Labrenzia sp. VG12: one gene and its partner. The protein of the gene in region 2 interacts with the protein of the main gene of each other region in a pairwise test. Links are inferred from orthologs where the notes say so. Each region holds a gene or a part of one and is shown on either strand. Other genes may lie near its edges. The genes, in order: sfsA and CHH27_RS23150.

The links.
Region 1: the proteins of CHH27_RS23150 (region 2) and sfsA interact in binary tests that used the Escherichia coli proteins (3 or more experiments, as listed by UniProt). The link is inferred for Labrenzia sp. VG12 from one-to-one orthologs.

The regions. Positions count from the first base shown.
Region 1 is NZ_CP022529.1:1,787,237-1,802,388, forward strand. The notes cover bases 5,893-8,738. They hold sfsA (DNA/RNA nuclease SfsA), read right to left. Parts: upstream 7,745-8,738; coding sequence 7,040-7,744; downstream 5,893-7,039. Other genes in these bases: gpt (xanthine phosphoribosyltransferase), read left to right, coding at 5,893-6,075; CHH27_RS08310 (L,D-transpeptidase), read left to right, coding at 6,350-7,024; CHH27_RS08320 (TrkH family potassium uptake protein), read right to left, coding at 7,788-8,738. Also shown: cysE (serine O-acetyltransferase), read right to left, coding at 1-287; CHH27_RS08275 (enoyl-CoA hydratase), read left to right, coding at 453-1,265; CHH27_RS08280 (alpha/beta fold hydrolase), read right to left, coding at 1,336-2,220; CHH27_RS08285 (alpha/beta fold hydrolase), read right to left, coding at 2,279-3,034; CHH27_RS08290 (zinc-finger domain-containing protein), read left to right, coding at 3,257-3,502; CHH27_RS08295 (FAD-dependent monooxygenase), read left to right, coding at 3,518-4,720; CHH27_RS08300 (molybdopterin-binding protein), read left to right, coding at 4,795-5,538; more of gpt, read left to right, coding at 5,566-5,892; more of CHH27_RS08320, read right to left, coding at 8,739-9,212; CHH27_RS08325 (EAL domain-containing protein), read left to right, coding at 9,524-11,710; CHH27_RS08330 (MarR family winged helix-turn-helix transcriptional regulator), read right to left, coding at 11,748-12,224; CHH27_RS08335 (N-acetylglutaminylglutamine amidotransferase), read left to right, coding at 12,309-14,084; ngg (N-acetylglutaminylglutamine synthetase), read left to right, coding at 14,088-15,152. UniProt on the Escherichia coli protein: Binds to DNA non-specifically. Could be a regulatory factor involved in maltose metabolism.
Region 2 is NZ_CP022529.1:5,004,786-5,019,924, forward strand. The notes cover bases 841-3,673. They hold CHH27_RS23150 (glutamate-5-semialdehyde dehydrogenase), read left to right. Parts: upstream 841-1,533; coding sequence 1,534-2,814; downstream 2,815-3,673. Other genes in these bases: proB (glutamate 5-kinase), read left to right, coding at 841-1,477; CHH27_RS23155 (nicotinate-nucleotide adenylyltransferase), read left to right, coding at 2,858-3,493. In the rest of the region: GTPase ObgE, read left to right, coding at 1-344; more of proB, read left to right, coding at 344-840; rsfS (ribosome silencing factor), read left to right, coding at 3,724-4,107; 23S rRNA (pseudouridine(1915)-N(3))-methyltransferase RlmH, read left to right, coding at 4,184-4,666; CHH27_RS23170 (GNAT family N-acetyltransferase), read left to right, coding at 4,694-5,191; CHH27_RS23175 (murein hydrolase activator EnvC), read left to right, coding at 5,529-6,854; CHH27_RS23180 (S41 family peptidase), read left to right, coding at 6,851-8,179; CHH27_RS23185 (divergent polysaccharide deacetylase family protein), read left to right, coding at 8,295-9,440; CHH27_RS23190 (RNA pyrophosphohydrolase), read left to right, coding at 9,469-9,999; CHH27_RS23195 (NAD(P)H-dependent oxidoreductase subunit E), read left to right, coding at 10,217-11,893; fdhF (formate dehydrogenase subunit alpha), read left to right, coding at 11,890-14,658; CHH27_RS23205 (hypothetical protein), read right to left, coding at 14,734-15,139. UniProt on the Escherichia coli protein: Catalyzes the NADPH-dependent reduction of L-glutamate 5-phosphate into L-glutamate 5-semialdehyde and phosphate. The product spontaneously undergoes cyclization to form 1-pyrroline-5-carboxylate.

The DNA of each region.
Region 1 (15,152 bases), 3.2 Mb from region 2 along the record:
ACGATATCGACCCGGAAGATCTTGGCGAGCTCGGGCTCGTCTGCAAGGGCTTCGAGGTAGGTCTGGCGGATCAGCGATGCGGATACGACGTCCCGTCCAAGACGGTCGCCCAGGCGGTGCAGAACGGCCTCTTCCAGGCTGTCATGATTGAGCACCGTCTCATAGACAAAGGATGACAGGGCGGGTTCATCCGCCACCATTGCCTGCGCTTCTTCCCGCAATTGCCGCCAGACCGGATCATGGGTCGGAACTTGTTTCAAGTCGGACTTGCTGATCGGTGCCGACATGGCCTGTCTCCTTTTCAAGCCGTCACAACAGCCTAAACATAGGACTGTCGTCTGATATTCCAAAATCAAACTTGCTGATATCAGATATGAAACCCTTAAATGAACCCGCAAGGTTCAAGAATTCCTACCTGTTGCATATATGATTTCCCTATTCGAGGCTCATGCATGACCCTGCTTTCCCCTGATGGTCCATCAACGGACAACCCGCGGCTGACGGTGCGCGGCGCCGTGGCGGAACTGCTGCTCAATGCGCCGTCGAAAAAGAATGCGCTTCCCCTGGCCGCCTGGCAGGCGCTCCCCGCCAGACTTGAAGAGCTGCGAGAAGACAAGGAGATCCGTGTTTGCGTGGTCCGCGGCAGCGGCGGCAAGAGCTTCTGTGCAGGAGCCGACATCTCCGAATTCGAAGCCATACGCTCCACGCCAGAGGCTGCAAAGCGGTATGACGACATCAATGTCGCGGCCTTCAGGGCCCTGAAAAGCCTGCCGGTTCCCGTCATTGCCGCCATTGAGGGCCCTTGCCTTGGCGGCGGGCTCGGGCTTGCGCTTGCCTGCGATCTCAGGATCGCTGCACAATCGGCCTTCTTCGCCATACCGGCGGCCAGATTGGGGCTTGCCTATCCGCCGGAAGCACTTGGCGATCTGCTTGAAGCCGTTTCGCCATCCGAAGCGAAGAAACTGCTTTTTTCGGCTGAAAGGCTTGCGGCGCATCAGGCGCTCGCCATCGGCCTGATCAATGAAGTCGTGCCGGATGACAAGCTGGACGAGCGGATCGAAGCCCTCACGGCCACGCTGTGCGCCAACGCTCCGCTGTCGCTGAAAGCTGCAAAGCAGGCGATCAACCAGTTGGCGGCAACAGGGACTGACGGCAAGCTCGCCGAGCTCCGGCGTGACGCGGAGCGCTGCATTGACAGCGAGGACTACAGGGAAGGCTGCCGGGCCTTTCTGGAGAAGCGACGGCCTCGTTTCAACGGGTCCTGATGCCGGCAGCCGACCGGATTCACTTTCTCAGAGTGCTCCCGCATCCCTTTGAAAAGAATCGCCTTTGACCTCACGCAGGCTCGGCATCGGCCTTCAGCGCGATCAGGAAGTCTTCCACCGCTCCGGCGAAAACATCATTCTTGTCACCGGCCACCATATGACCGGCATCGTGGATGTCGGTGAACCTGGCATGTGGCACCAGCGCCTGGAACTCCTTCACGTGATCCATGGACACGAGCTCGGAGTTCCGGCCGCGAATGAGCAGCACCGGCAGCTTCAGATTACCGGCCGCAACACTCATTTCATCTTGGGCAGCCGCCGCCTGATCCGGATTGCTGTGACGGTCCGTCTTCAGGAAAGCCGGGTCCCAGTGCCAGCGATACCGGCCATCCTCGTGAAGACGCAGGTTCTTGGACAGGCCCGACAGGTCCTTCGGCCGGGCCCGGTTGGGCAGATAGCGGGCGATGGCATCGGCTGCCTCTTCGACCGTGTCGAACCCGACATCGACCCGGTCGCCCATGAAGCCGAGGATCTTGCTGACGCCGTCCATGTCGATCCTCGGCGTGATGTCGACCAGCACAAGAGCGGCAAGTCCGCCCGGATTTTCGCGGCCTTCCGCAAGCATACCGGCAAACCCACCCAGCGACGCGCCGACCACAACCGGTTTTTGGCGATGCAGGGCGCCAACCTGCCGGGTGACGGCCACAAGATCGCGGGCAAAATCGTCGAAGGCATAATTGCCCGAAGCGACCCAGCCGCTTTCTCCGTGTCCACGCTGGTCCAGCGAATAGACCGGATGACCAAGATCGGCGATGCGTTTTGAGGCAGCGTCCCAGGAGTGACGCGTCTGACCGCCGCCATGCAGCATGATAACCGGCTGCTCACCCGCGCCATAGCGGTCTGCGATCAGACCGTTTTTCTCCGCTCCCTGGAATTCAACCCGTTTCGGACCCATAAAACCTCCCACCGATCAATAGCCTTGGCAGGTGCTCCTCCAGCACCAGGACCAGCTTCTAAGCGTCAACGTTGTTCAAGAAGGCCAGCACGCCCTGCTTGTGAACCTTGTCGCCAACGGCGACCATGTGGTCGCGCCCCGGGATTTCCAGAATATCCGCATGCGGGATCAAGGCCGCCAGTTTTTGCGGAGAACCGGCAACATCGTCTTTGGTCCCGACGGCAACCAGCACCGGCCGTTCGATCCGGGCGACATCCTCTTCGCTGATCTTCTGGCGCGACGACCGCATGCAGGCCGCCAGCGCGCGTCGGTCCGACCCCGTCTGTTCGGCAAAGGCACGGAAGGCCCGCCCGGTCCGGTCGCTGATATCCTGCAGTCGTTCGGTTTCAAGGGCTGTTGCAATCGGCTCCGGGTCCCCGATCCCGGTGATCATGCCGTAGCCCAGTCCGGAAAAGACGGCCCGGCGCACCCGGCCCGGATGGTTCAACGTCAGGAACGCGGAAATCCGGGCTCCCATGGAGTAGCCCATCACATCCGCCTGTTCGATCTTGAGGTGATCCAGCAGCCGGCGCGCATCTTCCGCCATCACGGGTGCCCCGTAGGCGGCAGGATCATAGAATTTCTGGCTGTCGCCATGACCGCGATTGTCGATCGCAATGACACGGCGTCCGTCCTTCACCAGGAGATCCACCCATCCGGGATACCGCCAGTTCACTTGCTTGTTGGATGCAAAACCGTGGATCAGGAGGATCGGGTCGCCTTCCCCTTCGTCCAGATAGGCGATCCTGACACCATCAAACTCAAACTGCGGCATGAACAAGTTAACCCTTACGTAAACGGAAAACGCAATTAGTCCCTACCCTAAGCGGTTTACCGCCTCTTGGCAAAGCCCAAATCAAAATGCGCCACGCCCCTCGCCTGTGAACCGCGGCACAAAGCCTCTACACAGACCGGGCAGGAGTGGATATGGTCCGCAAGATTTGGTATCGGGGTCCGGATTTGAGAGCTGGCCCTTGAGATAAAGAGGAATTTGACAATGGCGGATCAGGTCGTCCCGCACTTTCAGAATTCTAGCGGACATGACTCCGTAGCCATCGGTGCACGGGAATTCATGTGCATTGGCGCGAATCCGCCGTTTGACCACCCTCACGTCTTCCTCGACATGGGCAGCGAAAACGAAGTGGTCTGCCCCTATTGCTCCACGCTTTACAAGTTCGATGCAACTTTGCAGGCAACCGAGTCCTCGCCTGCTGATTGCAGCTGGGCGCCGGCCGCCGCATAAGCTATAAGCGGTGACATGAGCACGAATGGTGAGGCTGACCACCCGATCGTCATTGCTGGCGCTGGCATAGGCGGCCTCGCGGCCGCACTCGCCTTGCAGGCAAACGGTCATTCCATCATCGTGATGGACAAGGCCAGGGCTCTCAAGGAAGTCGGCGCCGGACTTCAGCTGTCTCCGAATGCCTGCTCGGTTCTCGACCAGCTCGGTGTCTTGGAAGATCTCGCCCCCCACGCCTGTGCCCCGGACAATCTGCGTATCTGGTCAGGGGCGTCGGGCCGGCAACTGGCAACTGTGCGTCTTGGGAATTTCCTGAAAGAACGTCACGGCCACCCGTTCTGGCAGATCCACCGTGCCGACCTTCAACAGGTGCTGCTCAGAAAAGCAAAGTCGGTGGAAGGCATCGAGCTCAGGCTCGGCTGCGAGATCGTGGATCTGACCTCCTCCCCCTATGACCACCTGTCATGCATTTTCCAGGACGATCAGGTCACAGGTCATCAGAACTGCAAGGCCCTGATCGGTGCGGACGGTGTCTGGTCGAAGGTGCGACAGCTTGTGCCGGGCCATGAGAATGCTCATTTCAGCGGGCAAGTCGCCTACCGCACAACCTTGCCTGTCGATGCCGTCCCCAAACGCTGGCTCGGCGATGCGGGTCTCTGGCTCAATGAGGACTCGCATCTGGTTCACTATCCGGTCAAGGGCGGCCGGGAACTCAACATTGTCGCGCTGACCTCGGAAGCCTGGCAGGATGAAACCTGGTCCGCACCGGCAGACAAGGAAGCCCTGCTGCACCAGTTCGCCAACTGGCCGACGGATGTCCGCAATCTTCTGAGGTCCTCGGATCACTGGCTCAAATGGGCCCTGTGCAGCGTCAAGGCCACTGCCCCCTGGTCTCACGGCCATATCGCCCTCCTCGGCGACGCCGCGCATGCGATGCTGCCCTACATGGCCCAGGGTGCGGCAATGGCCATTGAAGATGCCGCCGTTCTTGCCAACCACCTGCCCGCAGACGCAACCAATATTCCGGCTGCCCTGAGAGCCTTCGAGCGCGAACGGAAATCGCGCGTGGCGCATGTGCAGGACATTTCCTTCGGCAACGCCCGTACGTTCCACTATTCCGGCGCCATGGCCTTTGCACGCGATATGGTTCTGCGTCTGTCCAAACCCACGTCCCTGGCAAGCCGGTACGACGATATTTATGGCTGGACGCTGCACCAGTAGACAGCGCTTTTGCTTGAGCCGTGCGATAAGCTGGGCTAAAGCCAATCCCCAATCAGATGTCAGGGAGTTTCAAGATGACCGGTCAGAACGCAGACAACGTTGTAACCGCAGCGTTTCTGGTCATCGGCGACGAGATCCTGTCGGGCCGTACCAAGGACAAGAACATTGGGTTCCTGGCCGACTACCTGACCTCCCTTGGCATCGACCTCAAGGAAGTCAGGATCGTGCCGGACGAAAAGCCCGAGATTGTCGGCGCGGTGAACAGCCTCCGGCAGAAATACGATTATGTGTTCACCTCCGGCGGCATCGGTCCGACCCATGACGACATCACGGCCGAGAGCATTGCGGACGCCTTCGAAGTGCCGCTGAACCTTGACCCGCGTGCCGTCGCCATTCTTGAAAAGCACTATCTGCCGGGCCAGTTCACCCCGGCGCGCCAGCGCATGGCACGCATCCCGGAAGGCGCCGACCTTATCGAGAACAAGGTTTCCAAGGCCCCTGGTTTCAGAATTGGCAACGTTCACGTGATGGCAGGTGTGCCGTCCATCATGCAGGCCATGATGGATGCACTGGCCCCGTCTCTTGCAACCGGCACCAAGATGCTGTCGGAAACCGTCGCGGCGGACATGCCGGAGAGCCGGATCGCCGAACGCCTGGCCGCCATCCAGGATGCGCATCCCCAAACGCTGATCGGGTCCTACCCGCGGGCCAGCGATGGAAAATTCACCACCCAGATCGTCATACGCTCGCGCAACGAGGCCGTATTGCAGGCGGCTGTTGGCGATGTCGCCGCTGCCGTTGCCGAGCTCACCGGATAATTTGCCGGACAATTTGAAGGAAGAGATATGGAAAACCCCGCCCAAAACAAAGCTTTCCCGGTTTCCTGGGACATGTTCCACAGGGACTCGCGGGCCCTCGCCTGGCGGCTGTCGAGTGAGGGTGAGTGGAAGGCCATCGTCTGCATCACCCGCGGCGGCCTGGTGCCGGCCGGCATCGTCGCCCGTGAGCTGGGCATCCGAACGATCGAGACCGTTTGTATTGCCTCCTATCATGACTATGACAACCAGGGCTCGCTGCAGGTCATCAAGCCGATCGACCCGAAAGTTGTGGATCTGGAAGGTGGCGAAGGCAGCGGCGTTCTGGTGATCGACGATCTCGTCGACACGGGCAAGACCCTCAAGGTGGTCCGGGAAATGCTGCCCAAGGCCCATTATGCCACCGTCTATGCAAAGCCGGTTGGCGTGCCCATGGTGGATACCTTCATCACCGAAGTGTCTCAGGACACCTGGATCTATTTCCCCTGGGACATGGGCTGGCAGTTCCAGCCGCCACTTTCCAAGGACACCGCCGGCTGATCCGCCCGAACGGGAAAAACCGGCTGCGGGCTCAAATACGGATGTCACCTGGAGGTGACGCCATTGTTGCGCATTCGCAGAGAACATCCTGAACAAGCATCCATCGACCGGTCGGACACATGTTTGACCGGTCGATTTGCATCTGCGACACCGAATCGCTGCAAACTGACGTGAAACAAGCCAAGGCCAATCGGGTGACACAGGCAAACAGTCGCCTATCCTGTGCCCGGGCTTCCGCGTGACCCCGTGTGTCAGCACGTGAATGGAAATGGGAATGCTGAACCGACGCCAGTTTCTTGCTTTTGCCACGGCGGCATTCGCAGCAGGCTGCCAGAACCAGGCGCAGCTGCCGCCCCGGCCCGCGCGTCCGGGCACCCCTGGTGCCGATGGTGTGAAGGTCTCCTCGGATTTTGCACAGATGTACCGGGCCATGCCCGGGGAGCGTTTCCCGCTTCCGGCGATCGACCTGAGCAAGATTGATCCGGTCTACTACCGCCAGCTGGTAGATTATTCTGCCCCTGAACCTGCCGGAACGATCATCGTCGACACGCCGAACCGGTTTCTTTACCTGACCATGGCGGGCGGCAAGGCCATGCGCTATGGCGTCGGCATCGGCCGTGCCGGTTTTGCCTGGGGAGGCCGCGCCAGGATCCAGCACAAGAGGGCCTGGCCAACCTGGACGCCTCCGGCAGAGATGATCGCGCGTCAGCCCGACCTTGAAAAATACCGGGAAGGCATGCCGCCCGGCCTCGACAATCCGCTTGGTGCACGGGCGCTTTACATCTTTGAAGGCAACCGCGACACGCTTTACCGCCTTCATGGCACTGCAGATACCTGGTCGATCGGGAAAGCCGTTTCGTCCGGCTGTGTGCGTCTGCTGCAGCAGGACGTGATCGATCTATACAACCGCGTCCCGAACGGCACGCCGATCGTGGTCCGTCAGGCCTGAACTCTCAAAAAACATTCAGGCAATCTCGAGGGTCACCGGCCTGATGGCGTCGATCCCGTCAAGCCGGACATCGCAACCGATCGCATAGGTCTCCACGCCTGCGGCACGCGCGGCTGCAAATGCTGCCGCATAGGTCGGGTCGATATCGCCTGCAAGGCTCAGGCGATCGCAATCGGGCCGCTGGACCAGGAAGACCATGGCAGCGCGATGTCCGTCGGCAACCATGTCCGCCAACTCGCCGAGATGCTTGGCCCCTCTCGCCGTCACGCTGTCCGGAAACTCCGCAAGCCCCGGCTGACGCATGAGGTGAACATTCTTGACCTCGACATAGGTCTTTGCCCCGGCATCGCTTTCCAGCAGGATATCGATGCGGGAATTCTTGCCGTATTTGACTTCCCGGCGCAGGGAAGCAAAGCCGGACAGCCCGTCGATCCGGCCCGCCTCCAGGGCTTCCTCCACCAGCTTGTTGGGATGCGCGGTGTTGATGCCGACCAGCGCGCCGTCTGCTTCGATCACTTCCCAGGAGTATTTGAGCTTCCGTTTGGGATTGTCCGAAAGCGACAACCAGACCCGGGACCCCGGTTCCTTCAGCCCCAGCATGGAGCCCGGGTTGGCGCAATGGGCCGTAACTGCACTGCCGTCCTCAAGGACAACATCGGCAAGGAAGCGCTTGTAACGTTTCTCGAGCCGGCCGCCGACCAGTGGCGCGGTGAACTTCATGCGGGGCAATCCTCATGCAGGAAGGTGGAAAGACGCTTCAGGCCTATTTGGACCAGAAATCCGGGTCAAGCAGCACCAGAACCGTGAACAGTTCAAGACGGCCTAAAAGCATGGCAAAGGACAACAACCACTTTGCGCCGTCCGGCAGCGGCGCGAAATGACCAGCCGGTCCGATCATGGGCCCGAGCCCGGGCCCGACATTTCCGACGGACGTCGCCGCGGCGGAGACGGCCGTGACCAGATCGAGATCAAAAAACGACAGCGCAACCGTAATGATGCCGACGGACCCCAGATAGACCACCAGGAACGCCAGGACCGAGAATGACAATTCCGGTGTCAGCCGCGTGCCGCCATATTCTTCCGACATGATCCGGTGCGGGCGCACCATGCGGCGCAGATGCGCCCTGACCGTGCCGAAGAAGACAAGAAAGCGGAAGATCTTGATGCCGCCCGTTGTCGATCCGGTGCAGCCACCGACGAACATCAGCAGCAAGGTGATGCCGACAACCGGCGCGCCCCATTGCGAAAAGTCGCCGAGCGCATAGCCCGTCCCGGTGACCACCGACACCACGTTGAAAGTGGCACGCAGCAGCGCCTCATCGAAGGGAAACTGCATGTTGATGCCGAGATAGACCGTCAGCGTCAGCGAGACGAGCGCCAGAAAGCCGAGCAGCGCCCGAACCTGTGGGTCGCGCCACAGCAACAGCGGATGACCGCGCAAGGCCTGCACGATCAGCACGAAGGGCAAGGCGCCGACCACCATGAAAAACACTGCCACCCAGCCGGATGCCGGGTTGGTGAAATACCCGAAGGACAGGTCATGGGTGGAAAATCCACCCGTCGCAATCGTGGTCAGCGCATGGTTGAAGGCATCAAACAGCTCCATGCCCGTCGCCAGATAGGCCGCGATGCAGGAGACCGTCAGGAAAAGATAGGCCAGGCCGATCAGGCGGATCAGTTCCACGGAACGGCTGACGATCTTTTCCGACCTGTCCGAGCTTTCACTCTGAAACAGCTGCATTCCGCCGATTCTGAGGAAGGGCAAAAGCACGATCGCCATAACGACAATCCCGATACCGCCCATCCACTGCATCAGGGACCGCCAGACAAGAAGACCCGGCGGCAAGCCGTCAAGGCCCGTCAGAACGGTCGAACCTGTGGTCGTAAAGCCGGATACGGCCTCAAAAACGGCATCGGCATACCCAACGCCCAGCCACAAGAACGGCAAGGCTCCGAAAGCGGGCAGCGTCGTCCAGGCAAGCGTAGTCAGAATGAAGGTCTGCCGTGTGTCCAGGCCTTCACGCAGGGCTCCGCCCACGGCAATGGACAAGAGCATGCCGACCATCCCGGTCAGCAGCGCCGAAAACACAAAGGCCTGCCAGTCCGCGTTTTTCTGCGCAACGTCGACAATCGCCGGAATCAGCATGGCGGTGGCAAGCCCGACATACAGGAAGCCAAGGACGTTCAATACGGGTCGCAAAGAAATCAAGCGGCACTCATCCCAAAAACCGACGCGGACGGTTGGCGATCGATAGCCCGCTTCAGACCCCGTCCTACCCGTTTTCGGCTGATTTTCCAATGGGGGGGCTTGCGCCTTCCCCGGCAGAACACAGGCGGGGAGAAGAGGCTGGCACGAAAAACCACAACCTGACCCAGAGTAAGTTGTATTTTATTACCGCGCGTTCAGAATTTCGTAGCGATTGGATTTTACTTTTACGTGTCTACCCAAAAAGAACGATCTATACGTGAATTTGACAAGGAATTGGTGAAATTAAACGGTTGGGTCTACATACGCTTGTATTCCGGATCAGCTCCATTCTGGTCATTTTGGTCCTCTGCAGTATCGGCCTTGTCTCCGGCCTGAGCTATTTTGAGCTCTCCAGAACGACCAAGGAAAACGCCTCCATCCGGATCGACCGCGCCGCGCGGAGCGCCGTCGCGATTCTTTGTTTTGGCACAGACTTCGTTTTCCACCCCGAGTTCGACAGCAACAACAACCCGGTATCGCTGAGGATTGCTGCTGACGCCACCCGGTTCCCGCTGCAACCGAGCGACCAGTTCAACCAGTTGGTCACTGCGATCGGGAGAACCAATCAGGGAGCTGCCAACCTGTTCAAGTGGTCCGAGGAAACGGCCACCTTCGACCGGTTTGCAACCACCTTCAAGGCTCCTGACGGCGGTCCGGCGCCCGCTTTTTCGCTGGGCGAGGGCCATCCGGCTTATGCCAGCCTGGCTGCAGGCCATCCCTATATCGGCAATGTGCCCGTGCAGGGCCGCCTTCGGCTGGCCTATCTGACGCCCATCCTGACGGCGGATGGCAAGGTTGCGGGCGCCGTTGCCGTCGATGTCGGCTGGGTCGATGATCTGACCCATGCGGAGAACCGCTTGAAGACGCGGATCCTGTCGGCGGCGATTGTCATCCTGACGGCGGTTATTCTGATTGGCGGCCTCCTTTTGCGGTTCGAGCTGTTGCCCCTGCGCCAGCTTGCAGGTGTTGCCAACGACCTGGCGGGAGGCACCAAGACCAAGAACATTCCACACACGGAACGCCGCGACGAAATTGGCGACCTTGCACACGGCCTTGAGAAAGTGACGGATCTGCAGGACAAGCTGCACAAGCTTGCCTATACCGACCCTGTCACGACAGCGGGCAACCGCGCCCAGTATTTCTCGGATCTTCGCAAGGCCCTGCTGCGCGCAAAGCAGAACAGGGCCTCGGCGTCCCTGATCCATCTCGATTTCAACGGCTTCGCCAAGGTCAACGACACATTCGGCCAGCAGGTCGGCAACCGGATCCTGCTTCAGGCCTATGCGCGTCTTGCCAACATTTTTGGTCCCAGGGCCCAGATCGCCCGGATTTCGGCCGATGACTTCTGCATTCTGTTGCCATTTGACAGCCAGGGAGCCATTGCAGAGGACTACGCGATCAAGGCGCTTGAACTGCTTTCCTCCCCCTTTCACCTGGAAGAAGGGGAAATCCGGGTTGAGCCGAGCATCGGAATTGCGCTCCTTCCAAGGGACGCCGAGGATGTTGAAACGGCCCACCGCGTCGCTGGCCTTGCGCTTCGAGCGGCCAAGAAGAAGGAAGGCCCGCGCTACGAGTTTTTTGCGCCGCCCCTCAACGAACGCATCCAGAAGGAGATGCTGACGGAAACGCTTTTGCGTGCCGCGTTGAAGACAGATCAGCTACTTTTGCATTACCAACCGCAAATCCGGCCAGTGGACGGACGATTGGTTGGCGTGGAGGCCCTGATCCGCTGGCCGAGCGAAAAGCGCGGTTTTATTCCACCTGGAGAATTCATCCCGATTGCCGAAAAAACCGGCCTTGTGCTGGAACTGGGTCAATATGTGCTGGAAGCGGCCTGCAAGCAGGCGGCAGCCTGGCGCCAGGAAGGCTTCGACTTCCGTCAGGTGTCGGTCAATGTCTCACCCTTGCAATTCCGTCAGCCAAGCTTCGCCGATACGGTCCGCAACGTACTCGACACCTACGGCCTGCCACCGCATGTTCTTTGCCTGGAAGTCACCGAGAACGTCTTTTTCGACACCAGCGAGGTGACGGTTCTCGATATCCTGTCAGACCTGCAACAGATTGGTGTCCAGCTGTCCCTCGACGATTTCGGCTCCGGCTATTCCTCCCTGATCTATCTTCACAGGCTCCCCTTCCAGGAACTGAAGATCGACCGGGCGTTCCTCACGAAAGCCGACGAGAATCCGCAAAAGCGACAATTGTTTGAAGCCATTGTCGGCCTCAGCCGCAGCCTCGGCCTCCGGGTGATCGCCGAAGGTGCGGAAACTGCCGGAGAATATGCCCTGACCGCGGCGCTCGGCTGCGACGGCCTCCAGGGCTTCTACTGCTCACCGGCCGTTCCTGCCGGAGAACTCCGGGACCGCGTCTCGGCCTTTCAGAAGACCCTTGCTGATTCTGGCAAACCATTGTCTGGGATATCCGAAAGAAAGCGGGCCTGACCAAGGGCCCCAGTTCCTTCCGCGGATCCACAGGCCGTCAGTCAGGCAACTTGCCCGTTACCAGAATTGCGGCGGCATCCAGCTTGTGGGCATTCATCATTTCGGCAATCTGCTCAATGGAGGAAACCAGTTGCGCACGATCTTCCGGGTCGAGGGCATCGAATTTTTTTTCAAACTCTTCATGCAGCAGGCCCGGTAGATCGCACGCAATCGTTTCCCCGTCAGCGGTCAGCCTCGCATGCACGATTCGCCTGTCGGAGACCGACCTGTAGCGTTCGATAAGCCCTTTTTCCTCCAGCTTGTCGAGAATTGTCACGACGGTCGCCGAACTCAGATCGGCATTCTCGGACAGGGCTTTCGTCGTGACTTCACCAAGGTCGCGAACGCCTTGCAAAACAACAATTTGCGGGATCGTCAGACCTGTCTGCCTGGACACCTCCCGAGAGCGCAAGTCAATGGCCCGAACGATTTTCCGGATGGCCTTGACCACTTGCGATGACTCCATCGCCTGCATCGTTACACCTCTATTCATTTGAACTCTAACGATTAGAGTTCTATATAGTCTCCGTCTTCTCAAGGAACGGAGTTATTTGTCAATATGTGCGGCATTTGCGGCGAAGTGGTTTTTGGTGGCGAACAGGCGGATGTTGTCCGGGTCTCCCGGATGGCCGATGCAATGGAAGCCCGCGGTCCCGATGGCATGGGTGTCACCCAGCGTGGCCGGGTCGCCTTCGGCCACCGGCGTCTCAGAATTATCGATCTGAGTGAACGCGGCGCACAGCCGATGACCGACATGGCCCTGGGCCTGTCACTGGTGTTCAATGGCTGCATCTACAATTACCAGGAGCTGCGCGAAGACCTGACGGCAAAAGGCTATGCCTTCTTTTCGACCAGTGACACCGAAGTCATCCTCAAAGCCTGGGCGGAATGGGGCAAGGATTGTTTTGCACGCTTTCACGGCATGTTTGCCATTGCCATTCACGAACATGAAAGTGGCCGCATCCACCTGGCCCGCGACCGCTTCGGTATCAAGCCGTTTTACCTGAGCGAAGCCGGCAACCGCCTCGCGTTTGCCTCCTCCCTGCCGGCGCTTCTGGCGGGCGGCGGGATCGATACGTCGATCGACCGTGTCGCCCTGCACCACTACATGAGCTGGCACGCAGTTGTTCCTGCTCCGCGCACCATCTTGAACGGAGTGCGCAAGCTGCCGGCGGCCACGGTCCGCAGCATCGAGGCCGACGGGTCTGCCAGCGACTACACCTATTGGGCGCCGGATTTCGAGAAATCGGCAGAAGACCTGGCACGCAGTGCCGACGACTGGCGCGATGCGGTTCTGGAAAGCCTGCGCACCGCCGTCCGCCGCCGTATGGTGGCCGATGTTCCGGTAGGTGTGCTCCTGTCGGGTGGTGTCGATTCAAGCCTGATCGTCGGCCTCCTTGCCGAAGAAGGCCAGAAGGGACTGGCAACTTTCTCGATCGGCTTCGAGGAAGCCCACGGCGAGAAGGGGGATGAATTCCAGTATTCGGACCTGATTGCCGAGCACTACGGCACCAGTCACAACCAGATCTTCATCCCCTCCTCGCACTTGCAGGAAAACCTGCCGGGCGCGATCCGCGCGATGTCGGAACCGATGGTCTCTTATGACAATATCGGCTTCTACCTGCTTTCCAGGGAAGTCTCCAAACACATCAAGGTGGTCCAGTCTGGCCAGGGCGCGGATGAGGTTTTTGCAGGCTACCACTGGTATCCCAAGCTGTCCGGCTCCAACCGGCCCGTCCAGGACTATCGCGCCGCCTTTTTCGACCGGACGGAAGCGCAGATGGCCGAGGCCGTTGCCCCTGACTATCGTTGCGAACGGGACGAAAGCCTTGCGTTCGTGGAGGCCCATTTTGCAGGAGCCGGCGCCGAAGACCCGGTCGACAAGGCGCTTCGTCTCGACACCAATGTCATGCTGGTGGACGACCCGGTCAAACGCGTCGACAATCACTCCATGGCCTGGGGGCTTGAGGCACGCGTGCCCTTCCTGGACCACGAACTCGTCGAGCTTGCCGGACGCATTCCGGCCGAGTTCAAGCTCGCTCAGGACGGCAAGGGCGTTTTGAAGGAAGCGGCCCGTCAGGTGATCCCGAGCGCAGTGATTGACCGGCCCAAGGGCTATTTTCCGGTGCCTGCACTCAAATACATTCAGGGCGACTACCTGGACATGGTCCGCGACACGCTTTCAAGCCGTGCCGCCCGAGACCGCGGCCTGTTCAACCAGGCCTATCTCGACAAGCTCTATGCCGATCCGACCAAATACATCACGCCGTTGCGTGGCTCGGAACTCTGGCAAGTCGCCCTTCTGGAAATGTGGCTGCAGGCACAGGAGGTCTGACCATTGGCTGAGAACGATCCCTCACGCCCCAAGGGGGCCTTTGACCACCGGCTGAAGCGGATGCGCGAACATGGCCTGAAACCCGAGTTCAGACTGGAGGAAGAAACGGAGGCCCAGAAAAACCGCTACATCAATTGCGGTTGGGGCCGGCTCGTTTTTGCCAACACCTACCAGGACATGGACAAGCTGATCGAGGTCCTGCGCAATGAGCGCCCGGACCGGCGCGACATCGCCTTTTACGTCCGCGACCCTCATGTCCTGGTCGGGTCCGCCCCGCAGGAGCTTTTCCTGGATCCGTCCCACACGTTCCGGCTCAATCTGGCGACCTACCGCCCTGCCCGCAGCCGGCGCAAGGGTTTCACGGTCCGCCGGCTGTCCTCGCGCAGTGATGCGGAGGCCATCAACGAGCTCTATATCCGCCGCGGCATGGTGCCGGTGCCCCCGGAGTTCTTCTGGTCGGAACTCGACCCCCGGACCACGACGATCCTGGTTGCCGAAGAGGACGACACCGGCAGCATCGTCGGCACAGCCATGGGCATCGATCACAGCCGGGCGACCAGTGGCGCCGATCAGGGCAGTTCGCTCTGGTGTCTCGCCGTGTCACCACAAGCCCGCTTTCCCGGTGTTGGAGAGGCGCTGGCGCGCCGCCTTGCGGAAGTCTTCAAGGGCAAGGGCCTGCCCCATATGGATCTCTCTGTTCTCCACGACAACGACCTTGCCATTGGCCTTTACGAAAAACTCGGCTTCGAGCGGGTGCCCTTTTTCACGGTCAAGCGCAAGAACACCATCAACGAGGCTCTGTTTGCCGGACCTGCCCTGGAGGACAAGCTCAATCCCTATGCCACGATCATCGTCAATGAGGCGCGGCGGCGGGGAATCCAGACGGAGATCCTCGATGCGGAAGGCGGCTTCTTCCGCCTGTCCTACGGTGGCCGGTCGGTGGCATGCCGGGAATCCTTGAGCGAGTTTACCAGCGCCGTTGCCATGTCCATCTGCGACGACAAGGCAACCACCCGTCGTATTGTCGAGCGCGCCGGTGTCGAGGTCCCCGACCAGATCCTGGCGGGT
Region 2 (15,139 bases):
AACGCACACGCGTGCTGCTGCATCTGGTCGACGGGTCCGGCGAGGAAGATCCTGGCGAAGCTTATCGTGTGGTTCGCGGTGAACTCGAAGCTTATGGCGCGGGCCTGACGGAGAAGCCCGAAATCGTGGCGCTGTCGAAATGCGATGCGCTCAACGAGGAACTGATTGCCGAACAGGCCGCGAGCCTGGAGGCTGCCTGCGGCCAGAAACCGCTGATCCTGTCCTCGGCCAGCGGGCTGAATGTCGACCGGGCGCTGCGCATGATCGTGCGGGCCATCGACAAGGACAAGGAAGACGCTGCCAACCAGGTGCCTGCTCCCGAGCAGGAGGGCTGGCACCCGTAATGACCCGCAGCCTGAAAAGTTTCAGCCGGATCGTCGTCAAGATCGGATCCGCTCTTCTGGTCGAGCGCGGCGAACTGAAACGCGCCTGGCTGGACGCGCTGATTTCGGATCTGGCAGGCCTCGCCAAGAGCGGCGCGGACGTGCTGATCGTCTCCTCCGGTTCGATCGCGCTCGGACGCGGTATCCTGGGTCTGCCCAAGGGGCCGCTGAAACTTGAGGAAAGCCAGGCGGCCGCCGCTGCCGGTCAGATCGCGCTTGCCCAGGCCTATGCGGATGCGCTCGGTGCCCATGGCAAGAAGGCGGGTCAGATCCTCCTGACCCTCGGCGACACGGAAGAGCGCCGGCGCTATCTCAATGCCCGGGCAACCATCGGCACGCTGCTCAAGCTCGGCGCCGTGCCGATCATCAATGAAAACGACTCTGTCGCCACCTCCGAGATCCGCTACGGCGACAACGACCGTCTTGCCGCGCGTGTGGCGACCATGGCGAGCGCCGACTGTCTTGTGCTCCTGTCCGATATCGACGGGCTTTATACGGCCCCGCCCGCGCAGGACCCGGATGCGGTGTTCCTGCCCGAAGTCCCGCGGATCACCGCCGAGATCGAGGCGATGGCGGGCAGCGCCGGCTCGGAACTGTCGCGCGGTGGCATGAAGACAAAGATCGATGCCGGCAAGATTGCCACGGCCGCCGGAACCTCGATGGTGATCACCTCCGGCAAGGAACTCAATCCGCTGCAGCGCCTGGAAGAGGGCGCGCGCGGCACCTGGTTCCCGGCGCTCAGCTCTCCGGCGAGTGCCCGCAAGGCCTGGATCGGCGGTCATCTGGAACCACGTGGCCGGATCACGCTGGACGATGGCGCGGTAAAGGCCATGACCTCCGGCAAAAGCCTGCTGCCGGCAGGCGTTGCGGATGTTTCCGGCAGTTTCGGCCGGGGAGATGCCGTCATTCTGACAGACAAGGCCGGCCGCACGATTGGCCGGGGCCTGATCGCCTATGACGCGGACGAGGCACAGCTGATTGCCGGGCGCAACAGCAAGGAAATCGAGGCCATCGTCGGCTATCCGGGGCGCGCGGAAATGATCCACCGGGACGATCTTGTCCTGGAGGATGCCTTTTTATCTGGAACGCGCTAAAACGCGTTTGACTGAGCGGCTTGCCGGTGCGGCCGCGTGTATGGGAGTTGGAGAAGATGCTGGAAGTCGTCGAGGCACAGTCGACCGAGGAACTGATGGCGGAGATCGGGCAGCGCGCCCGTGCCGCCGGCCGGGTCCTTGCCACGGCCCCAGCAGAGCAGAAAGACCGGGCCCTGAAGGAAATGGCGGCAGCTGTCAGAGCGGCGACCCCGGAAATCCTGGCCGGCAACCGTATCGACGTTGAGACGATGACGGCCAATGGCCAGACGGCCGCCTTTCTGGATCGCGGCACGCTCAACGAGGAGCGGATCGAGGCGATTGCCGGGGCTCTTGAGGACATCGTCGCGCTGGATGATCCGGTCGGCAGCGTCATGGCGGCCTGGGAGCGCCCCAACGGCCTCAAGATCCAGCGGGTGCGCACGCCGCTTGGCGTGATCGGTGTGATCTATGAAAGCCGCCCGAATGTGACGGCCGATGCCGGTGCTCTCTGTCTGAAAGCCGGCAATGCGGTGGTCCTGCGTGGCGGCTCCGACACCATCCAGTCCAACCGGGCGATCCATGCCGCCCTGCAAAAAGGCCTGGCGGCTGCCGGTTTGCCGGAAGACGCCATCCAGATCGTGCCGGTAACGGATCGCGCTGCGGTCGGCGAAATGCTGCGTGGCCTGAACGGCAATCTCGATGTCATCGTGCCGCGCGGCGGCCGCAGCCTGGTCGAACGGGTGCAGACGGAAGCCCGCGTGCCGGTCTTCGCCCATCTGGAAGGCCTGGTGCATATCTTTGTCGACGAGGCAGCCGACCTTGCCGCGGCCGTGGACGTGGTCGTCAACTCCAAGCTGCGCCGTACGGGCATCTGCGGCGCCCTGGAGACACTGCTGGTGCACGAGGCAGTGGCGCACAGCCATCTGCCGGTGATCGTCAAGGCGCTGCAGGACAGGGACTGCGAAGTGCGCGGCGACGCTGTGGTGCGCGATATCTGCGAAAACATCGTTCCTGCCAGCGAGGACGACTGGTCGACCGAATATCTCGACACGATCCTGTCGGTAAAGGTCGTTGCGGATCTGGACGCGGCGATGGACCATATCGCCACATACGGTTCCAACCACACCGATTGCATCCTGACCGAAGACCAGGCGATTGCGGACCGGTTTCAGGCCGAAGTGGATTCGGCCATCGTGCTGCACAATGCCTCGACCCAGTTCGCCGACGGCGGCGAATTTGGCATGGGTGCGGAAATCGGCATTGCCACCGGTCGCATGCATGCGCGTGGTCCCGTGGGCGTCGAGCAGCTGACCAGTTTCAAATACAAGGTGCATGGCACGGGTCAGACCCGTCCGTGACCTTTCCCTGCATTCGTGAATTCAATGGCAAGAGGCAACCGGCATGAGCCCGCTTAGTCTGGGGGCGGAGCTTGACAGGGACTGGCTGAAACTGCCGCATGCCGAAGCGGGCAACCGCATCGGCATCTTTGGCGGTTCGTTCAATCCGCCGCATTCGGGGCACAGGCTGGTCGCCGCGACCGTGTTGAAGCGGCTGGGGCTCGATCAGGTCTGGTGGCTGGTGACGCCGGGCAATCCGCTGAAGAGCCATTCCGACCTGGCGCCCCTGGAAAGGCGCCTGCGTCTGACCAGCGACCTGGCGGACCACCCGCGCATGAAGGTCACCGCCTTCGAGCAGGTTCTGGGCACGCCCTATACCGCAAGGACACTGGTGGCCCTGCAGGCGATGCGTCCGGCCGTGCGATTCGTTTGGGTCATGGGTGCTGACAATTTAGCCGGCTTTCATTATTGGCAGGATTGGCGCGACATCGTCGGTTCGGTGCCGATTGCGATTGTCGACCGCCCCGGGGCCTCCTTGTCCGTGTTGTCGTCTCCAATGGCAAAAGCTTATGAAAAATATAGGCTTCCGGAGGAAGACGCGGCATTGCTGCCGAATATGCAGGCACCGATATGGACGTTTTTGCATACACCGCTCGACCAGACGTCATCGACGGACCTGCGGCGCGGCGCACCAAAATGATCAGCAGATTTACCGAGAATTCCGGGCTGTCTTGAAAATGCCAAACGGGAAGCGGTATTATAGGGACGGTCGCGACGAGCGCGGCCGAGGTACGGTCAACCGGTCCTGTTCCCAAAACGGGTGACGTATGAAGACGAACGTTTCTGTTCGTGACGACGTTGGGCTCAGGACGGCACAAACGGCGAAAGGCACAACACCTGACCATGACCTTTGAAAGCGAGCGGGCTGACATGTCCACTCCTATGACGGCTTCCGTAAGCGCAGATCTTGCGGCAGACCTCCTCGATACGGTCCTCTCCAGTCTTGACGACTCGAAAGCCGAGGACCTGGTAACTCTCGACATCGCAGGCAAGAGTTCGCTGGCCGATCACATGGTGATCGCGTCCGGGCGCTCCCATCGTCATGTGGGCGCAATTGCGGATCACTTGCTGAAGGACCTGAAAGCGGCCGGCGCCGGCAAGGCAACGGTTGAGGGCCTGAACACCTGTGATTGGGTACTGATCGACGCTGGCGATGTGATCATTCACATTTTCCGTCCTGAAGTCCGCGGCTTCTACAATCTGGAAAAGATGTGGGCGCCCGAGACGGACGACGCGCCGCAGTTTATCGGCTGAGGAGATCTGGGGTCCCGAAAGGGGCCTGGATCACCGTCTGATATTTTGGACCGGATCAACATCCGGCGAGGACTTTATGCGCTTCACGCTTTTCTGCATTGGCAAGATGAAGGCCGGTGCGGACAAAGAACTTTTCGACCGCTATCTGGACCGTGCGCGAAAGACCGGACGCGGGCTGGGTGTCACAGAGGTCGCTCTTCAGGAAACACCGGAAAGCCGCGCGCAGCGGCCGGACGACCGCAAGGCGGACGAAGCCAGGACCCTGCTTCAGGGGCTGGGCACCGGCGCGCGTCTGGTGGTCCTGGATGAAAACGGCAAGAACCTGACCAGCCCGGCCTTCACTCAGAAACTGGAAGCCTGGAAAGATGAAGGAGTTCCGGAGGTCGTGTTTGCGATCGGCGGAGCCGATGGCCATGGCCAGGAAGCCCTTGCCAGGGCGGATCTGAAACTGGCGCTTGGCGCCATGACCTGGCCGCACCAGATCGCGCGCATTCTCCTGGCGGAGCAGATCTACCGGGCGATGACCATTCAATCCGGCCACCCCTATCACCGGGTGTGATTGTCCGGGACAGAAGAGAGAAACCTGTTGGCACCGACCCTGGAAACCGAGCGCCTCGTCCTGCGCCCCATGAACATGGAAGACTGGCCGGACTACTGGCAGTTGATGCGGTCCGAGCGGTCCCGCTTCATGGGCGGGCCGCTCTCCGAATTTGCGGCCTGGGGCATGTTCTGTCACGACGTGGCGCAATGGTCGCTGATGGGTCATGGCGCCTTGATGATGGACCACCGGGAGACAGGGCGCTGTCTCGGCCAGGTCGGCATCAATCACGGGCCGCTTTTTCCCGAGCATGAGCTCGGCTGGTATGTCTATGAGCATGCCGAAGGACGGGGCTACGCGTTCGAGGCGGCAAAGGCCTTTCGGGACTGGGCGGCCGACACGCGAAAACTGCCGGCGCTGGTGAGCTACATGGATCCTGACAACATCCGGTCGGCGCGGCTTGCGGAACGACTGGGGGCTGTAATTGACCCGGGCGCTCCAAGGACGGATCCGCGCGACCTTGTCTACCGTCATTTCGGCCCCTGACAGGGGAACTGGCAGTCCGAAGACGACCGAAATCTGTTCCTCTGCGTCAGATGAAGGAAGTTTAACTTTGAAAATGGCCGGAAATGGGCACTCTGCCCGTATCTCGCCGCATTCGGGCCGTATCGCTTTTCGATTACCGGAAAGACAAGGTTAGGTCGAAAAGCGGTGCACGCGTGGAGAGTTTGTTAACAGGCCGGTCATCAGGGTAAACGCTTCGTTAACGCAGACTGTGTATCGCAAGAGAAGGATAACCTTTGGGAGCTGAGGCAGGTTGAAACCGGATCGCATCACGCATATGCGTCCAGATCTTGAGAAGCGGTGGCAGTGGCGACCGTTCTTGAGCGGCCTTGTTCTGAGCATGCTTTTGCCGGCGACGCCGGTCCTTGCTTCCGAAAGCGTGGATGAGACGACAGTCGAGAAGCCTGCGGTTGCTCCTGAAGTCAGCGCTGCCCTGGAGCGCAAGAAGGCGCGTGAACAGGAATTGGCAGCCCTCTCACGCGATATTGATGTATCGACGGACCGGCAGGCGGCAATTGCCCGCGAGATCCGGGCGCTCGACAGGGATCGCGAAACGCTCAACGCCAAGATCATCGGCACGTCCGACACGATCAGGGGGCTGGAAACCAGGCTGAGCGACACCGAGCGGCGCCTGCGCGCGCTTGGCGAAAACGAGGATGCGGTCCGGCTGTCGCTGATTGCGCGGCGGGACATCCTGGCCGAGGTGCTGGCGGCGCTACAGCGGATCGGCAAGCGGCCGCCACCGGCGCTGGCCGTGCGTCCGAGCGATGCCCTTTCAGCGGTCCGCAGTGCGATTCTGTTGAACGCCGTGATGCCGGAACTGAAGGTCGAGACGGAGGCGCTGGCAGCCGATCTGGAGGAACTTCACCGCCTGAAAGCGGTGATAGCGGAGGAAAAGAACCGTCTGCGCGGTGGTGCCATGCGATTGGCTGAGGAAAAGTCGCGGCTGGAGCTTCTGCTCAGCGCCAAAAGGCAGGAACATCAGAAGTCGGTTCGAGTCCTGAGAGAGGAAAAGGAACGCGCGGCTGAACTTGCGAACAAGGCGGGATCGCTGCAGGAACTGATCGCGAGCCTCGAGCAGGAAATCGAGAGCGCGCGCGAAGCAGCGGAAAAATCCCGCCAGGCGGCCCTGGACGCGAAACGGCAAGGCAAACGCAGTTTCGATCCGTTCAGCGATCCGGGCCGGCTCGCACCGGCGGTGCCGTTCCAGGAAACGCGCGGAAAATTGCCGCAGCCCGTGTCTGGCACCCTGTTGAAGGATTTCGGCCAGGAAGATGATTTTGGCGGTGTGACGGAAGGTCAATCTATTGCCACAAGGCCGGGCTCTAATGTCACGGCGCCGGCTGACGGCTGGGTGGTTTATTCAGGACCTTTCCGTTCTTTCGGTCAGCTCTTGATCCTGAACACGGGCGACGGCTACCATGTGCTCCTGGCCGGCATGGATCGGATCGATGCGGAATTGGGGCAGTTTGTTTTGACCGGGGAACCGGTTGGTGTGATGGGCGCGACCCAATGGGCGAGCGCTTCGACATTCGGCTTGGGCTCGACCCAACCGATCCTATATGTTGAATTTCGGAAGGACGGCCGTGCGATCGATCCCACGCCTTGGTGGGAACGCACAGAAGAAGAAAAGGCTCGCGGATGATACGGAAAACTTCCTTGCTGCTGGTGGGTGCCCTGATGGGAGCGGCAGCGGTTACGACACTGTCCCAGATGCCGCTCAATGTTTCGGGAGCCGCCAACGCCGCGGCCACCGACACGTACCGGCAACTGAACCTCTTCGGCGACGTGTTCGAGCGGGTCCGCTCCGACTATGTGGAAGTGCCGGACGATGCTCAGCTGATCGAAAGCGCCATCAACGGCATGCTGACCTCGCTGGATCCCCATTCCAGCTACATGTCCCCGAAAAGCTTCCGCGACATGCAGGTGCAGACCCGCGGTGAGTTCGGCGGCCTCGGCATCGAGGTCACCATGGAAGAAGGCCTCGTCAAGGTCGTGTCTCCGATCGATGACACGCCGGCAGCCAAGGCCGGTGTCCTGGCGGGCGACCTGATCACCTATATCGACGGCGAGCAGGTTCAGGGCCTCACCCTGAACGAAGCGGTTGAAAAGATGCGTGGCCCGGTCAACACCGACATTGTCGTGACCGTGCGCCGCAAGGGCCGTGCCGAGCCGTTCGACATCACCATCACCCGCGACATCATTCGCATCCGGTCCGTGCGCTGGCGCGAAGAGGACGATGTCGGCTATGTCCGCGTCACCCAGTTCAACGAACAGACTTTCGATGGCCTCAAGAAGGGCATTGAGGAAATGTCGGAGAAGATTGGCGACGACAAGCTGAAGGGCTTCATTGTCGATTTGCGCAACAACCCGGGCGGTCTGCTCGACCAGGCGATTGCCGTTTCCGATGCCTTCCTGGACCGCGGCGAGATCGTCTCGACCCGTGGTCGTGAAGCCGACGAGACCCAGCGCTACAATGCCCGTGCGGGCGATTTGACCGATGGCAAGCCGGTCATCATCTTGGTGAACGGCGGATCGGCCTCTGCGTCCGAGATCGTTGCCGGCGCCCTGCAGGACCACCGCCGCGCAACCATCCTGGGCACACGGTCCTTCGGCAAGGGCTCCGTTCAGACGATTATCCCGCTGGGTGCAAACGGTGCCATCCGCCTGACCACGGCGCGGTATTACACACCGTCGGGAACCTCCATCCAGGCCAAGGGCATCGTCCCGGACATCGAGGCGCTGCAGGATCTTCCTGAAGAGCTGGTCGGCCGCGTCGACACCAAGGGCGAAGCGGGCCTGCGTGGCCACCTTGAAGCTGATGGCGAAGAGCAGTCCGGCAGCCAGGCCTATGTGCCGTCCGACCCGGACGAGGACACCCAGCTCAAGCTCGCGCTCGATCTTCTCCGCGGCGTACAGGTCAACAGTGCCTTCCCGCCTGTCTCCGACAGCGCTGCCGTCAAGAACTGATGCCAACGAGGCGCGTCGCCAATAGGCGGCGCGCCGGTCTCTTTCGTTTTCGTTCTGCGTATTCCAACAACAACACGTCTCCGGCCGGCGGCCGGACAATTGACTCAGGACGGTAATGTCGAGCGAAGATCTCACAGCTCCCCTAGGTATGGGCAAACGGCGGCTCGTCAGGCTGCCGTTCGGTCTGATCGGCGTCGGCATCTTGAGCGTCATCTTCACGACAACGCTGATCTGGATCGCGGTCGTGGATGACCCGTTGGGCGGAGAACCGGTAGCCGTCCTGCCTCTGGATGCCGTTGTGGAAGGCGTCACGTCCCAGGACATTGAAGTCGTCGAAATCCGTCCGGGTATTGGCGACGATCTCGGCCCCAATCTGCGTCCGGAAAGTGCCAAGGACCTGATGGGTCCGCGTTATGACATGATCCTGCGGCCGGACGGTCTGGGCCCCGAGGCACCCGTCACCAGCCTGTCGATCAATCCGGACAGCCGTGTCAGCGAACGGTCCGATTATGGCTTCCTGCCCAAGGTGAGCGAGGCAGGCGTGCGCCCGCTGGATGCCTATTCCCGCCCGGTCGTGAACGAGTTCAAGTCGATCCCGAAAATTGCCGTCGTCATCACCGGGCTGGGCCTCAGCGAGACCGGCACCCAGAACGCCATCTCCAGCCTGCCACCGGAAGTTACTTTCGCGCTGGCGCCCTATGGCGAAGACCTGGATCTGTGGATGCAGCAGGCCCGCACCAAGGGCCACGAACTGTTGCTGCAGCTGCCGCTCGAACCTTTTGATTTTCCGGACAACGACCCGGGGCCACACACACTTCTGGTCAGTCTCAGGCCCGCGGAAATGCTCGACCGGCTGGCTTATCTCCTGACACGCGTGACCAACTACGTCGGCACGATTCCTGAAATGGGCGCGCGGTTCACGTCGACCAAGCCGTCCGTGGAGTATCTCTTCGAGAAGCTGAAGTCCCGTGGCCTGATGTTTGTCGACAACGGCACGTCGTCGCGGTCCATCGCGGCCCAGATGGCCACGGACAAGCGCCTGCCGTTCAGCGGTGTGGATGTGGTTTTGGACGAGGTACCAAGGGACGACAATATCGACGCCAAGCTGTTGCAGCTGGAAGGCATCGCCCGGTCTCGCGGGATTGCCGTGGCCGCCGGTTCGGCACTTCCCGTGACTGTACGCCAGCTGCAGGAATGGGTACAGGATCTGGAAGAGCGCGGTCTCCAGCTGGTGCCGATCAGCGCCACCATCGACCGGTAGTTTTTGATCTTTTGAAACAGGTGACATCGTGACGAAGCTTGAACTCGGACCGGGATTTCCGGTCCCTTCTGAGGGGCTTCCCTATCGCCCGTGTGTCGGCATCATGCTGATCAACAGGGACGGTCTGGTCTGGATCGGCAGCCGCGACGATGGTGGCAGTTCCTCGAATTACGAATACAGCTGGCAGATGCCGCAGGGCGGCATCGACAAGGGCGAGGCTCCAGAGCCCGCGGCTCGAAGGGAACTTTACGAGGAAACCTCGATCAGCTCCGTGACCCTGCTGGAAGAGGCGCCTGAGTGGTTCGCCTACGACTATCCGCCCGATGTCGTCAAAAAATCGCGCAAGGGCAAGCACCGGGGACAGGCGCAGCGCTGGATCGCCTATCGATTCGACGGGTCCGACGACGAAATCAACATCCTGACACCGCCGGACGGCCATTCGGCGGAATTCTCGCAGTGGCGCTGGGAAGAGGCAAACCGGCTGCCGGAGCTGATCGTTCCGTTCAAACGGCCGGTCTATGAGCGGGTGATTGCCGCCTTTTCACACCTGACGGCCTGATCCGGCGGCCGAGGACGCCATCGTTAAAGCGTCAGCATTTGAAGGCCGTTTGTCGTTTTTCAAACAGACAGACCGCATCCGCATCGCTAACATCGCGCCAATTCAAGGGCTCACCGGTCACCTGGAACACAGGATCGGCCGCGGGGCCCCGACAGGCACGATGCGAGCGCGGACGCGACATCCAACGCGCGCTCATGAGGAATTGGGAGGAACGCCAATGTCTTTCGGCAAGGGGCTTTCACGCAAGCCGTCCCAGACGAAAGGGCGTCAATTGGAAGATGCGGCACTGGCCGAGGTGCAGGCGCTTCTGGGCGATGAGCCGCGTCGCCGCGATCTGTTGATCGAACACCTGCACAAGATCCAGGATGCTTTTGGATGCCTGGAAGCACGCCACCTCAAGGCGCTGGCAGACGAAATGAAGCTGTCGCAGGCCGAGATTTACGAGGTCGCCAGCTTCTACCACCATTTCGACATCGTGCGCGAAGGGGACGCCAAACCGGCGCCTTTGACGATTCGCGTTTGTGACAGTGTTGCTTGCGCCCAAAAAGGGGCAGATGCGCTGGCAGCTGCTCTGGAAGGCGGTGTTGACCCTGCCAAGGTTCGCATCCAGAAAGTGCCCTGCATTGGCCGCTGTGCCGGAGCGCCGGCCGTTCAGGTCGGAAAACGTGCCGTCGACAATGCCTCTGAACTCTCCGTACGCGCCGTTCTCTTTGAAGGGGAAACCGCGGCAGAGATCCCGGATCACGTCAAACTCGACGCCTATCGTGCGGGCGGCGGTTACAGGCTGCTGGACCGTGTCCGGGCAGGCGAGCTGGACGCAGCGGCGATTGCCGACATGGCCCTTGAGGCCGGCTTGCGCGGTCTGGGCGGGGCCGGCTTTCCGACCGGTACCAAGTGGAAAATCGTCAACGATCTGCCCGGCCCGAAATATCTGACCATCAACGGCGACGAAGGTGAGCCCGGCACCTTCAAGGACCGCTATCATCTGGAGCGCGATCCGCACCGGCTTCTGGAAGGGGCCCTGATCGCCGCCCATGCTATCTCCGCGGACCGCATCTACCTTTATATGCGCGACGAATATCCGGCGGTGCTGGAGATCCTGAAGACGGAAATCGAAGCCCTGCGGACGGCAGGCATCATCACCTCCATCGACATCGAACTGCGCCGTGGCGCCGGGGCCTATATCTGCGGCGAGGAAAGCGCGATGATCGAGTCGATCGAAGGCAAGCGCGGCCTGCCGCGCCACCGTCCGCCCTTCATCGCCCAGGTTGGTCTGTTCGGCCGCCCGACCCTCAATCACAATGTCGAGACCCTGTTCTGGATCCGCGACATCGTCGAAAAGGGGCCGGAATGGTTTGCTGCCCAAGGCCGGCGGGACAAAAAAGGTTTCCGGTCCTTTTCGGTTTCCGGCCGGGTCAAGGAGCCGGGGGTCAAGCTGGCACCGGCCGGCGTCACAATGAATGAGCTGCTGACCGAATTCTGCGGCGGCATGGAAGACGGCCACAGCTTCAAGGGCTACCTGCCGGGTGGCGCGTCCGGCGGTATTCTGCCGGCCTCGCTCGCCGATGAGCCGCTCGATTTCGGCACGCTCGACAAACACGGCTGTTTCATTGGCAGTCACGCCATCGTGGTCTTTTCCGACCAGGACGACATGCGCGATGTGGCCCTCAACTTGATGCGTTTCTTCAAGCACGAAAGCTGCGGCCAGTGCACGCCGTGCCGGTCGGGTACGGAAAAGATGGAACATCTTCTGGCCGAAGGTGACTGGGACGAGGCAAAGATCGCCGATCTCGATGAGGTGATGCGGTCCTCGTCCATTTGCGGTCTCGGCCAGGCGGCCAGCAACCCGGTGGCTTCAGTTCTGAAATTCTTTCCTGAGGAGTTCGGCAAATGAGCCAGATCACCTTCTCTCTTGATGGCAAGAACGTCACCGCCGAGGACGGCGAAACCATCTGGCAGGTGGCCAAACGCGAAGGCGTCGCCATTCCGCACCTTTGCCACAAGGACGCGCCCGGTTACCGCTCCGACGGCAATTGCCGTGCCTGCATGGTCGATATTGAAGGTGAGCGTGTGCTCGCCGCCTCCTGTATCCGCGCACCGTCCGAAGGCATGGTCGTCAAGACCGCGACCGAACGCGCCGAAAAGGCTCGTGAGATGGTCTTCGAACTGCTGGCCGCCGACCAGCCGTCCCGCGACCATCACCCGGATCCGGAAAGTGACTTCTGGAAATGGTCCGATGCGATCGGGGTGACCTCCAGCCGCTATGCACCGTGCGAAAAGCCGGCACAGGACATTTCGCACCCGGCAATCGCTGTCAATCTCGATGCCTGTATCGCCTGTAACCTGTGCGAACGCGCCTGCCGTGAAGTTCAGGTCAATGACGTCATCGGCATGGCCGACCGCGGCGCGCACACGGTACCGGTCTTCGATCTGGCCGACCCGATGGGTCTGTCCACCTGCGTTGCCTGCGGTGAATGTGTTTCTGCCTGTCCGACCGGCGCGCTCATGGAAAAGAGCCTTCTTGATGCGACGGCCACGAAGCGGGAAGTCTTTGCCGAAGAAACCGTCGACAGCGTCTGCCCGTTCTGCGGCGTCGGCTGCCTGACGTCCGTTTCCGCGAAGGACGGCAAGATTGTCAGCGTCGAGGGGCGCAATGGCCCGGCCAACGAGAACCGGCTCTGCGTCAAGGGCCGCTTCGGCTTTGATTATGTCTCCAGCCCGCAGCGCCTGACCAAACCTCTGATCCGCCGGGACGATGCCCCGAAAGGCCGTGATATCTCCATGACCCTGGAGAACCATCTCGACTATTTCCGCGAGGCGACCTGGGACGAAGCGCTGGACAGGGCGGCAAGCGGCCTGAAGGCCTCGTTCGAGGCCAAGGGCGGCGCGGGCATAGCCGGCTTCGGGTCTGCCAAGGGCTCCAACGAAGAGGCTTATCTTTTCCAGAAGCTGATCCGCCAGGGCTTCCAGACCAACAATGTCGATCACTGCACACGTCTGTGCCATGCCTCGTCCGTGGCAGCGCTCATGGAAGGCATCGGCTCCGGTGCGGTGACCGCGCCGTTCAACGCCGCCGAGGATGCCGATTGCATGATCGTCATCGGTGCACGTCCGGCACAGAACCATCCGGTCGCCGCCACCTATATCAAGCAGGCGGCCAAGAAGGGCACCAAGCTGATCGTGATGGACCCGCGCGGTCAGGATCTGATGCGCTACGCGGAATACGGCCTGAAATTCAAGCCGGGCACCGATGTCGCCATGCTGAACGCGATCCTCAACGTGATCATCACCGAGGAGCTCTATGACAGCCAGTATATCGCGGCCCATGTCGACGGCTTCGAAGCGCTGAAGGAGAAGATCCAGGACTTCACGCCGGAAGCCATGGAACCGGTCTGCGGTATCGACGCTCAGACCCTTCGGGACGTTGCCCGCCTTTACGCCACCAGCGCCCGGTCGATCATCTTCTGGGGCATGGGCGTTTCCCAGCATGTGCACGGCACGGACAATGTCCGCTGCCTGATTGCCATGGCACTGACCACCGGCCAGATCGGCCGGCCGGGCACGGGTCTGCATCCGCTGCGCGGGCAGAACAACGTTCAGGGGGCGTCGGACGCCGGCCTGATCCCGATGGTCTTCCCGGACTATCGCTCCGTGGAAAACCCTGACATCCGCTCCGAATATGAAGATGCCTGGGGTCGCACGCTCGACCCGGTGCGGGGCCTGACCGTCGTTGAGATCATGGACGACATTCTGGCAGGTGGCATTGAGGCGATGTTCATCCAGGGTGAGAACCCGGCCATGTCCGACCCGGACCAGAACCATGCCCGCAAGGCGCTGGCGAGCCTGAAGCACCTGGTGGTGCAGGACATTTTCCTGACCGAAACGGCCTGGCACGCGGATGTCATCCTGCCGGCCTCTGCCCATGCGGAAAAGCTTGGCACCTTCACCAATACCAACCGCCAGGTCCAGATCGGCCGGCCGTGTGTGCCAATGCCGGGCGAGGCCCGCGCCGATTGGGAAATCCTGATCGAGCTGGCCAACCGGCTGGGGCTAGGCTGGTCCTATGACGGCGTTCCGGCAATCTACGAGGAAATGCGCTCGCACATGGCTTCGCTCCAGAATATCTCCTGGGAGCGGCTGGAACGCGATGGCACGGTCACCTATCCGGCCGACGCGCCGGACGAGCCGGGCAACGAGATCCTGTTCGGCCAGTCCTTCCCGACGGCCGATGGCCGCGGCAAGATCGTGCCCACCGAACTGGTGCCGCCGAACGAGGTGCCGGACGAGGATTACCCGATGGTGCTGACCACCGGCCGCATGCTGGAACACTGGCACACAGGCGCAATGACCCGGCGTGCCGAGGTGCTCAATGCCATCGAGCCGGAACCGGTTGTCTCCATGAACCCGCGCGACATCAAGCTCCAGGGTCTGGAGATCGGTCAGCAGGTCACGGTCGAAACCCGCCGCGGCGCGATCACCCTGACCCTGCGCGCCGACCGGGACGTTTCGACCGGCATGATGTTCATCCCGTTCTGCTTCTTCGAAGCGCCGGCGAACTTCCTGACCAACCCGCAACTTGACCCGTTCGGCAAGATTCCGGAATTCAAGTTCTGCGCGGCGCGGGTCGGCGCTGCGCAGCAGCGGGAAGCGGCCGAGTAATAAAGATCGAGAAGATTGAGGGTCATGAAAAGGGGCGGCCAGTGGCCGCCCCTTTGTCGTGTCGTTTTAGGACGTTCAGTTGGCTTCGATCTTGACCGCCAGCAGATCCGGCAGGGTTTGCGGCGCAGCCAAGCTGCCGAGGATCTGGGTCAGCGGCACAGGCGCCTTGGGTGTCAGCATCACCTTCAGTTCACCCGGGTTTTCCAGGAACCTGGAGGCTGCGTCATTCACCATGTCGGAGAAGATTTCGTTCTGGACCTGAGTTGCTGCGCCATCAATCTGCTTGAGCAGCACTTCTCGGAAGTCGGCCTCCGGCATGCCCTGGGTCGCCGCGATCTTGCCGAGGCCATCGGCGACCAGTCCGGCATCTCGAAGGCTGACCGACGCGTCGACGAACTGGGCCATCGCCAAGGCGAGCTCGCCCTGTCCCAGCGGATCCTCGAACAGTGCCCGGGACACATTTGCAAACCGGGCATCGATT